DNA from 3 places in the Nocardioides ginkgobilobae genome. Region 1 is predicted to be linked to each of the others. Evidence: predicted binding sites of a transcription regulator. Region 1 holds the regulator's gene; each other region holds the start of a gene.
What was found. Region 1 encodes HrcA, which represses chaperone genes, less so after heat shock. Its sites were predicted from a motif close to TTGGCACTCGNNNNNNNCGAGTGCCAA; they were not measured.

Region 1 (3,269 bases):
GCGACGACCTCGCCGGCACCGAGCGCGCGAGCCTGCTCCACCACCACCCAGCCCATCCGGGTCGAGGCGTGCGTGTCGACCACGACGAGGCCGCGCTCGCCCCCGACGTAGGTGGTGTTGGCGTCGTACCACTCGTGGCGGGCGACCCACACGCGGTCAGCGACCTCGACGAGGGCTGGGGGACTGGCGGTCATGCCGCCACCCTAGGAGCGGGTTCAGCACACCCCGCCGTCGAGGTGCCGGCGCAGCAGCTCGCCCAGCTCGGCCGGGGTGGCAGCGGGTGGGCTGAAGCGCAGGCGCTCGGAGTGCGCACCCTCGGCGTCGATCCAGCGCAGGTCCACGCCGGCAGGCGTGAGCGCGCCGAGGGAGGCGGCCAGCAGCCGGGCCGGGGGGAGCCCGGTGCGCCGCGAGACCGCCCGCCGCAGCTCCTCGCCGTGGCAGGTCGTGGCGTGCTGCGCGGCGCGCGTGAGGTAGCCGCGGTTGAGCACGTGCTCCTCGGAGAGGAAGTCGGCGACCGGGACGGGGGTGGCACGCCCCCGCACCGTGAGGACGACCGCGGACGGCTCGAGCACGGCGACGCGGTGCTCCTCGGGGCAGCTGCCGCAGCGCTCGCCGGCCCCGAGCGCCAGGCGCCCGGTGAGGTGCAGCTGGTCCGCCCGCGCAGGATCCCCCGCGTCGACGCCACCGGTGAGGTGCAGCGAGACCACCTCGCGCCGCGCCGCCGCGGTCAGCAGGGCCGCGTCCGCGCGGCACACCAGGGTGGGCCGCCCGGCGTCGTCGTCGAGACCGAGGACCTCCTCGGCGAGGTCGACGGGCAGACCGTCCCGGCGCAGGTCCGCGGCGGCGGGGCAGGCGAGCACGCTCCGAGCGCGGGCCGCCACGGAGTAGGGGTCGCGCTGGGTTCGGGGGGAGCGGACGAGCGGCACGGGACCTCCGAGACGAGTCGGTGAAATAGTTAGGCAAGCCTAACCTGACCTCACGGTCCTGTCAGCACCTCGACCCCGCGGCTTGTAGCATTGGCACTCCGGCCTGCGGAGTGCCAGCGCAGGCCCCGCGGGCCTCCGGGCCCGCCTCGACCGCAGACCTCGGAGGTGGACCGTGCAGGAGGACCGTCGGCTCGCCGTGCTCCGCGCCATCGTGGAGGACTACGTCCACACCGAGGAGCCGGTCGGGTCCAAGGCGCTGGTCGAGCGGCACGGCCTCGGCGTCTCGCCGGCCACGGTCCGCAACGACATGGCGGTGCTGGAGGAGGAGGGCTACATCACCCAGCCCCACACCAGCGCCGGTCGCGTCCCCACCGACAAGGGCTACCGGCTCTTCGTCGACCGGCTCACCACCGTCAAGCCGCTCTCGGCGGCGGAGAAGCGGGCCATCTCCTCCTTCCTCGACGGCGCCGTCGACCTCGACGACGTGGTCTCGCGCTCGGTGCGGCTGCTCTCGCAGCTGACCCGCCAGGTCGCCGTCGTGCAGTACCCCACGCTCTCCTCCTCCACCGTCCGCCACGTCGAGCTCGTCGCCCTCGCCCCGGAGCGGCTGCTGGTCGTGCTGATCCTCAGCACCGGCCGGGTCGAGCAGCGCCTGGTCGAGCTCACGTCCCCGCTCGGCGAGGAGGAGCTGGCCGCCCTGCGTAGCCGGGTCCTGCTCGCCGCCGTCGGGCAGCGGATCGCCGACGCGGTCACCGCGCTCCGCGACTCGGTGACCCCGCAGCCGGACCTCCAGCAGCCGGACCCCGAGCAGGCGCCCGGCCTGGTCGCGGACCCGACCGGTGCCGTGGTCGAGGCACTCGTGGAGGCGATGAGCGACCACCGCTCCGACCAGCGGGTGGCGGTCGGCGGCGCCGCGAACCTCGCGCGCTACGGCGACAGCTTCGACTCCGCCGTACGTCCCCTGCTCGAGGCGCTGGAGGAGCACGTCGTGCTGCTCAAGCTCCTCGGCGAGGCGGGCACCGGCGGGCTGGTCACCGTCCGGATCGGCGCGGAGGGCCCCTACGAGGAGCTCTCCTCCACCAGCGCGGTCTCCACCGGCTACGGCCCCGAGGACCAGTCGTTGGCAACCCTGGGCATCGTCGGCCCGACCCGCATGGACTACCCCGGCACCATGGCAGCCGTGCGCGCGGTCGCCCGCTACGTCACCCGCATCCTCGACGAGGCCTGACCCGCTCCCACCGGAGCAGCCGGGCCCCGCCGGCCCACCCCCAGCCAGCACCCCGCACCCGAGCACAGGACAGGAAGCAACCGCCCGTGAGCCAGGACCTGTACGCGATCCTCGACGTCGCCCGAGACGCCGACGAGGCCACCATCAAGAAGGCCTACCGGAAGCTGGCCCGGCAGTACCACCCCGACGTCAACCCCGACCCCTCCGCCAAGGAGCGCTTCGGCGAGGTCTCGCGGGCCTACGAGGTGCTCTCGGACCCGCAGAAGCGCGCGGCCTACGACCGTGGCGGGGACCCGTTCGGCGGCATGGGCGGCGCCGGTGCGGGCGCCGGGTTCTCCTTCACCGACATCATGGACGCCTTCTTCGGCGGCGGTGCCCAGGGCACCGGCACCGGCCGGGGCCCGCGTCCGCGCGTGCGCCGCGGCCAGGACGCGCTGATCCGCCTGGAGATCGAGCTCGCCGAGGCCGCCTTCGGCGTCGCCCGGGAGATCAAGGTCGACACCGCGGTGACCTGCTCCACCTGCGCCGGCGAGGGCGCGGCGCCGGGCACGCACGCGATCCCGTGCGAGACCTGCCGCGGCCAGGGCGAGGTCGCCCACGTCCAGCGCTCCTTCCTCGGCGAGATCCGCACCCTGCGCCCGTGCGCTGCCTGCCGCGGCTTCGGCACCGTCATCCCCGACCCGTGCCGCGAGTGCTCCGGCGACGGCCGGGTCCGCTCGCGCCGCTCGCTGACGGTGAAGATCCCCGCGGGCGTCGACACCGGCACCCGGGTCCAGCTCGCCGAGCAGGGCGAGGTCGGCCCCGGCGGCGGCCCCGCCGGCGACCTGTACGTCGAGATCCACGTCGCCCCGCACCCGGTCTTCAAGCGCCAGGGCGACGACCTGCACTGCACCGTGACCGTCCCGATGACCGCGGCCGCGCTCGGCACCACCATCGAGATGCCCACGCTGGAGGCCGACGTGGTCGACGGCGAGCCGACCACCGACCTCGAGACCTCCTTCGAGCTCGACGTCCGCCCCGGCACCCAGTCCGGCACCGAGCAGGTGCTGCGCGGGCGCGGGGTCCCCGGTCTGCGCGGCGGCCGCGGCGACCTGGTCGTCACCCTCGCCGTGGAG
Region 2 (3,269 bases), on a different contig from region 1:
GAGTACGGCACCTTGTCGAGCGGTCGCCTCCGCGGTGGGTACGACCATGCCGGCGCGACCAGTGGCCGTCTTGCGGCCGATCAGGCAGAGCTCACGTCGGGTCGGCTCCGGGACAGCTGAGCAAGGGCGCGGCGGCACCCCGCTCCCACCGGCCCGCGTCGCCCCCACGCACCCCGGATGTCCGAGGAGCCGGGCAAGCCGGTGCTGACGCTTCCCGAGGAGCTGCTGCGCGCATTGCCCGAGGTCCGTGACGAGTCCGGGTCGTGCCCCTGGGCGGGCGCCGGAGCGCTCGCCCAGGGGCACAACCCCACGACACGCGGACGCATTGACGCCGAGAGGCCCCGACCGCTCACGCGGCCGGGGCCTCTCTGGTGCTGCTGTGCTCGTCAGCCAGGACGAGCGGCGGGACTCAGAAGTCCATGCCGCCCATGCCGCCGTCGCCGCCGGGCATCGGGGCAGCCTTCTCGGGCTTGTCCGCGACGACCGCCTCGGTGGTGAGGAAGAGCGCCGCGATGGAGGCGGCGTTCTGCAGCGCGCTGCGGGTCACCTTGGCGGGGTCGATGATGCCGGACTTCAGCATGTCGACGTACTCGCCGGTGGCGGCGTTCAGGCCGTGGCCCGGGGTCAGGTTGCGCACCTTCTCCGCCACGACGCCGCCCTCGAGGCCGGCGTTGATCGCGATCTGCTTGAGCGGGGCCTCGGTGGCCAGGCGCACGATGGTGGCGCCGGTGGCCTCGTCACCCTCGAGCTCGAGCTTGTCGAAGGCACCCGCGGCGGCCTGGATGAGCGCCACGCCACCGCCGGCGACGATGCCCTCCTCGACGGCAGCCTTCGCGTTGCGGACGGCGTCCTCGATGCGGTGCTTGCGCTCCTTGAGCTCGACCTCCGTGGCCGCGCCGACCTTGATGACGGCCACGCCGCCGGCCAGCTTGGCGAGGCGCTCCTGGAGCTTCTCGCGGTCGTAGTCGGAGTCCGACTTCTCGATCTCGGCGCGGATCTGGTTGACCCGACCCTCGATCTGCTGGGCGTCGCCGGCACCCTCGACGATGGTGGTCTCGTCCTTGGTGATGACGACCTTGCGGGCCTGGCCGAGCAGCTCCAGGCCGGTGTTCTCCAGCTTGAGGCCGACCTCCTCGGAGATGACCTGGCCGCCGGTGAGGATCGCGATGTCCTGCAGCATGGCCTTGCGACGGTCACCGAAGCCCGGGGCCTTGACGGCGACGGACTTGAAGGTGCCGCGGATCTTGTTGACGACCAGGGTCGACAGCGCCTCGCCGTCGGTGTCCTCGGCGATGATCAGCAGCGGCTTGCCCGACTGCATGACCTTCTCGAGGATCGGCAGCAGGTCCTTGACGTTGGAGACCTTCTGGTTGGCGATGAGGATGTAGGGGTCCTCGAGGACGGCCTCCATGCGCTCCATGTCGGTCGCGAAGTACGCCGAGATGTAGCCCTTGTCGAACCGCATGCCCTCGGTGAGCTCGAGGTCGATGCCGAAGGTGTTCGACTCCTCGACCGTGATCACGCCCTCCTTGCCGACCTTGTCCATCGCCTCGGCGATGGCGTCGCCGACGGTGGTGTCGCCACCGGCGGAGATGGTCGCGGTGGCCGCGATCTGCTCACGGGTCTCGATGTCGGTCGCCATGCCGAGGAGCTTCTCGGAGACGGCGGCCACGGCGGCCTCGATGCCGCGCTTGAGCCCCATCGGGTTCGCGCCGGCGGCCACGTTGCGCAGGCCCTCGCGGACCATGGCCTGGGCCAGCACGGTCGCGGTGGTGGTGCCGTCGCCCGCGACGTCGTCGGTCTTCTTCGCGACCTCCTTGACGAGCTCGGCACCGATCTTCTCGTAGGGGTCCTCGAGCTCGATCTCCTTGGCGATGGACACACCGTCGTTGGTGATCGTGGGGGCGCCCCACTTCTTCTCGAGCACGACGTTGCGGCCCTTGGGACCGAGGGTCACCTTGACGGCGTCGGCGAGGGTGTTCATGCCCCGCTCGAGGCCGCGGCGGGCCTCCTCGTCGAATGCAATCAGCTTCGGCATAACTCCTGCGATCTCCTCGCAACATAAGAGTTGTGGAGGTCCGGTCAGTCGCCCGCGACGGACGGCCGCGCCACCGACGGACCCTTCCCGCCGATGGGGTGCGACCTCGACTCCCCGGACCGGGGTGTCTTGGCACTCTCATGAGGAGAGTGCCACCGTCATGTTTAGCACTCGCACCCGGCGAGTGCAAACGCCTCCCCCGCCTCAGCGGGCGGCCAGCGCCTCCGCGACGGTGGCGGCGAAGTGCTGCGCGTTGTCCGGGTGCACGTCGAGGTAGAGCCCGGGCTCGATCAGCTCCAGCTCGCTGACCGCGAGCGTGCCGTCGGCCAGCCGCATCAGGTCGACCCGGGCGTAGGGAAGCTCCCGTCCCAGCCGACGTACGGCGGCAGCGACCGCCGCCAGGGAGACCTCGACCGCCTCCGCGCGCAGCTCGACCGGGCGCGAGCGCCCCCCGAACGCCTCGTGCACGCGCACCTCGCCGTCGGCCGGGACCTTGTCGACCTGGCTGGTCGCGCGACCACCCAGCACGAAGACCGAGGTCTCCCCCTCGGTACGCACCGACTCGACGACCGGCTGCACGACCCACGGCCCGGCCGTGAGGTGCTCCAGCCGCGGGTCGGCCACGGACTCCGCGAGCACCACGCCCAGCCCGTTGGCACCCGTGCGGGGCTTGACCAGCACGGTGCCGAGCTCCTCGATCGTGGCCCGCAGCGTGGGCACCAGGTCCCGGTCCTCGAGCAACCGGGTCGGCACGACCGGCACCGCCAGGGCACCGTCGGCGAGGTCCAGCAGGTAGGACTTGTCGGCGTTCCAGGCGAAGACGTCGGCCCCGTTGAGCAGCGGCACCTGCGCCTCCACCGCCCGCGCCCAGGCCAGGAACTCCGGCAGGCGGCGGTGGTAGTCCCACGTCGAGCGCGCCGCCACCAGGTCCGCGCTGGCCCAGTCCACGGCCGGGTCGTCCCAGACCACCCAGCGGGCGTCGATCCCGTGCTCGGCCAGCGCCGGCACCAGCAGGTGCCCGGCCTCCTCGCCGTCGGGGAGCAGCGAGCAGGTGGCGAGCAGCACGGTGGGCATGCGCGCCACCCTAGGAGCCGGCTCGACCCGCCCCCTGCTGGGGACCGAGGTCCCCCCGACCCGAGCACGACGACTCCCGCACCGGGAGGCCCTCCGGCGCCATGCTGTACCCATGACCACCATCTCGTCCGCGCGCCTGGAGTGGCTCGAGGACCAG
Region 3 (3,269 bases), on a different contig from region 1:
CTCCACGCTCGCCACCGACTGCTCGCCGGCGACCAGCAGGTCGCGGAGCCGGGAGGCGCGCTGGCCGGGGTCGAAGCCCTGGCCGAGGAGGTAGGGGTAGTCCTGGTCGACGGGGACCTGGTTGGCCGCGACCGCCACGCCGTCGAGCGGGTCGGTGGTGAACGGCAGGGCGGTGGCCGGCAGGACCTCACCCGTCCAGTCGTCCTCGGGGCGCCAGCCGGCGGCGGGCAGGGTGCCGTCGCGGCCGGACTTGCGCACGGGCACGGCCCCCGCGACCTGGACGCCGACCGTGCCGGCGCGGTCGGCGAGCACGACGTCGAGGGGAGGTACGGCGAGGGCGGCCGTCGCGCGGCGCGCCTCCTCCACGTCGTCGGCGAGCGCGAGCCCGAGCAGCCCGTCGAGGGAGGGCGCGGGCCGCAGGCCGACCCACTGCACCGCGACCGCCAGCTCCTCGTCGAGGTCCGCACCCCGGCCGATGGTGGAGGCCTCCCCCGTGGCGGCAGCGTCGGGATCGACGTCGGAGAGCAACGGCCCGTGCCGGGTGCTGCGCACCTCGATCTCGACGTCCTCGGCCCCGGCGACCTCGATGGTCTCGGTGCGGGTGCGCACCGGACGCCAGCGCTCGCCGACGAGCACCTCGTCACCGGCCGCGCCCGCACGCAGCCGCTCGACCACCAGGTCGGCGGTGTCGGGACCGGCGGCGGCCGCGCCCCACGCGACCTCGGCGTTGTGACCCTGCACCACGCCGGGGACGCCGGGCAGGGAGAAGCCGGCCACGTCGTAGGGACAGGCGGGTCCGACCTCGCGGCAGTGCAGGCCCACCTGCATCCAGGGACCGGGGACCTCGGTGGCGAGGTGGGGGTCGGCGGCCAGCAGCGGGGCGCCGGTGGAGGTGCGCTCCCCGGAGACGACCACGGCGTTGCTGCCGGCGCCGGGACCGCGCCCGGCCCACGTCGGGAGGGCGTCGAGGGCAGCTCCGGCCGCGGCGAGAGCGGCCGCTCCGGGAGGACCCGGCGCGGGACGCAGCGGGTTGCGGGTCGTGGTCTCGGTGGCGTCGGGCTCGAAGCGAGCGTCCACGACGGCCCCTCCCGGGACCACGGGCACCACGTCGTCGGGCGGGGTCGGCCACAGCGTCGCCGCGCGCGTCGAGCCGACCGCGTCGGCGGTCAGGACCCGGGCGACCTCGTCCTCGGCCGCGGCCGCGCCCCCGAGGTCCCAGCCCCAGGCCTTGAGCCAGGTCAGGGTGTCGACCGCCGACCAGTCGGCCGGGGCCAGGTCGGCACCGTCGAGGTCGAGCAGGGTGTACTCCACGGCCAGCTGCGAGGGCGCCGACTGCGCGAGGTAGGCGTTCACGCCGTCGGCGTACGCCTCCAGGAACGCGCGGGCGTCGGGGCTGAGCAGCGCCAGCTCGCGCTCGGCGACCCGGCGCAGGCCGAGGGTGCGGGCAGCGCGGTCGCCGGGCAGCGCGCCCTCGCCGACCAGCGCGGCGAGGGTGCCGGACGCACTGCGGCGGCGCACGTCCATCTGGAAGAACCGCTCCTGCGCGGTGACGTAGCCCTGGGCCAGCGCGAGGTCGGCGGTCGTCTCGGCGTAGACGTGCGGCACCCCGGCTGCGTCGCGCAGGACCGTCACCGGTGCCGACAGCCCTGGGACCTCGACCTCCCCGGAGACCTGGGGCAGCGGCCGCCGCACCAGCGCGGTGGCGAACAGACCCGTCACCACCAGCGCCAGGACCAGGCCGACGGCGACGTACGTCGTCACGCGCAGCCCGTCAGGCAGCCCGCGGAACGCGCGCCACCAGCGCAGGGGGACGGCCGCGCGCGTGTCCTCGCTCATGGTGCGAGCCATTCTGCCGTGCCGTACCATTGGCACTCGCCAGGGCAGAGTGCCAGCCGACCTCGGCCCACACCTCCCGGCCACCCGCCTGCACCGAAGGGGACCCGATGCCGACCTACCAGTACGCCTGCACCGAGTGCGACCACGCCTTCGAGCAGGTCCAGAGCTTCTCCGACGCCTCGCTGACCGTGTGCCCGCAGTGCCAGGGCCGGCTGCGCAAGGTCTACAACGCCGTCGGCGTCGTCTTCAAGGGCTCCGGCTTCTACCGCACCGACAGCCGCTCGAGCTCGAGCAGCTCCACGGCCGGGAGCTCCGGCTCGACGGACTCCGGCTCGTCGAGCTCCGCCAGCTCCGGCTCGGGCGAGAAGGCCGGCGCCGCCGCGTCGTCCTCCAGCAGCACCAGCTCCTCCGGCTCCTCCGGCGGCCCGAGCACCAGCAGCGCCGCCGCCTCCTGACCGCCACTCCGGTCCTCGCCGGTCGAGGTGCGAGGAGCGCCGGCGGCGAGCCACGAGACCCCGCCACCGCCGGTCTCGAGGCTCGCTGCGCTCGCACCTCGACCACCGGGTCGGATGACCGGACCTGTGGAGAGGGCGGCGCACCCTCGGACCGATCGGCCTAGCGTCCGGGCATGTCCCTCGACGCACCCGGCACCCCTCCTCCCTCCGACGTACGCCGCCGCCTGGCCCTCGCCCGGCGGCGGGTGCGCCGTGCCGTGCTGGGGCGACGCCGGCTGCTGGCCGCGGCGTGTGCCGCGCTCGCGGTGGTCGCGGGCGTGCGGGCCGTGGCCGCCCCTCCCCCGGAGGTGGTCGCGGTGACGGTGGCGGCGCGCGACCTGCCGGCCGGGGCCGTGCTGGCGTCGACCGACCTGACCACCGTCGCGCTGCCGCCGGAGACGCTGCCGGACGACCTGCTCACGGACCCGGCCGGCCGCACGCTGGCCGGGCCGGTGTCACGGGGCGAGCCGCTGACCGGCGTACGCGTCGTGGGGGCGCCGTGGGCCGAGGAGGCGCTGGCCGGCACCGACCGGCTCGCGCTGCCGGTGCGGCTGCCCGACGCCGGGACGGTCGGGCTGCTGCAGGTGGGCGATCGCATCGACCTGGTCGCCACCGACCCGCAGGGCGCGACGTCGGAGGTGGTGGCCCAGGGGGTGCCGGTCCTCGCGCTGCCCGGCCCCGACTCCTCCACCGGTGCGGCCGGACCGGTCGGTCCGGCCGGTGGGAGGCTCGTTGTCCTGGGCGTGGCCGCGGCCGAGCTGCCGCGCGTGTCCACCGCCGCCGCGGCGACCTTCCTGACCTACGCCTGGTCCCGCTAGCCTGCGGCCGGACGCGGCCACTCGGGCCGCCGCACAGAGAGGGCGCCACACATGAGCGGCTTCAAGAACTTCCTGCTCCGCGGGAACCTCGTCGACCTCGCGGTCGCGGTCATCATCGGCA

Region 2: the regulator HrcA is predicted to act here: its motif matches at 2,168-2,194, upstream of groL (chaperonin GroEL).
Region 3: the regulator HrcA is predicted to act here: its motif matches at 1,866-1,892, upstream of ACYVID_RS12820 (FmdB family zinc ribbon protein).

Annotation. Positions count from the first base shown of each region.
Region 1 is NZ_BAAGUS010000005.1:190,192-193,460, forward strand. Features, by position in the region: gene ACYVID_RS07240 (MBL fold metallo-hydrolase) at 1-194, opposite strand, end outside; gene ACYVID_RS07245 (hypothetical protein) at 216-926, opposite strand; gene hrcA (heat-inducible transcriptional repressor HrcA) at 1,099-2,154, shown strand; gene dnaJ (molecular chaperone DnaJ) at 2,241-3,269, shown strand, end outside.
Region 2 is NZ_BAAGUS010000001.1:439,669-442,937, forward strand. Features, by position in the region: gene ACYVID_RS02195 (DUF2786 domain-containing protein) at 1-120, shown strand, start outside; gene groL (chaperonin GroEL) at 410-2,038, opposite strand; gene ACYVID_RS02205 (ATP-grasp domain-containing protein) at 2,243-3,112, opposite strand; gene ACYVID_RS02210 (DUF2157 domain-containing protein) at 3,225-3,269, shown strand, end outside.
Region 3 is NZ_BAAGUS010000013.1:28,377-31,645, reverse strand. Features, by position in the region: gene ACYVID_RS12825 (penicillin acylase family protein) at 1-1,836, opposite strand, end outside; gene ACYVID_RS12820 (FmdB family zinc ribbon protein) at 1,944-2,291, shown strand; gene ACYVID_RS12815 (SAF domain-containing protein) at 2,465-3,148, shown strand; gene ACYVID_RS12810 (large conductance mechanosensitive channel protein MscL) at 3,200-3,269, shown strand, end outside.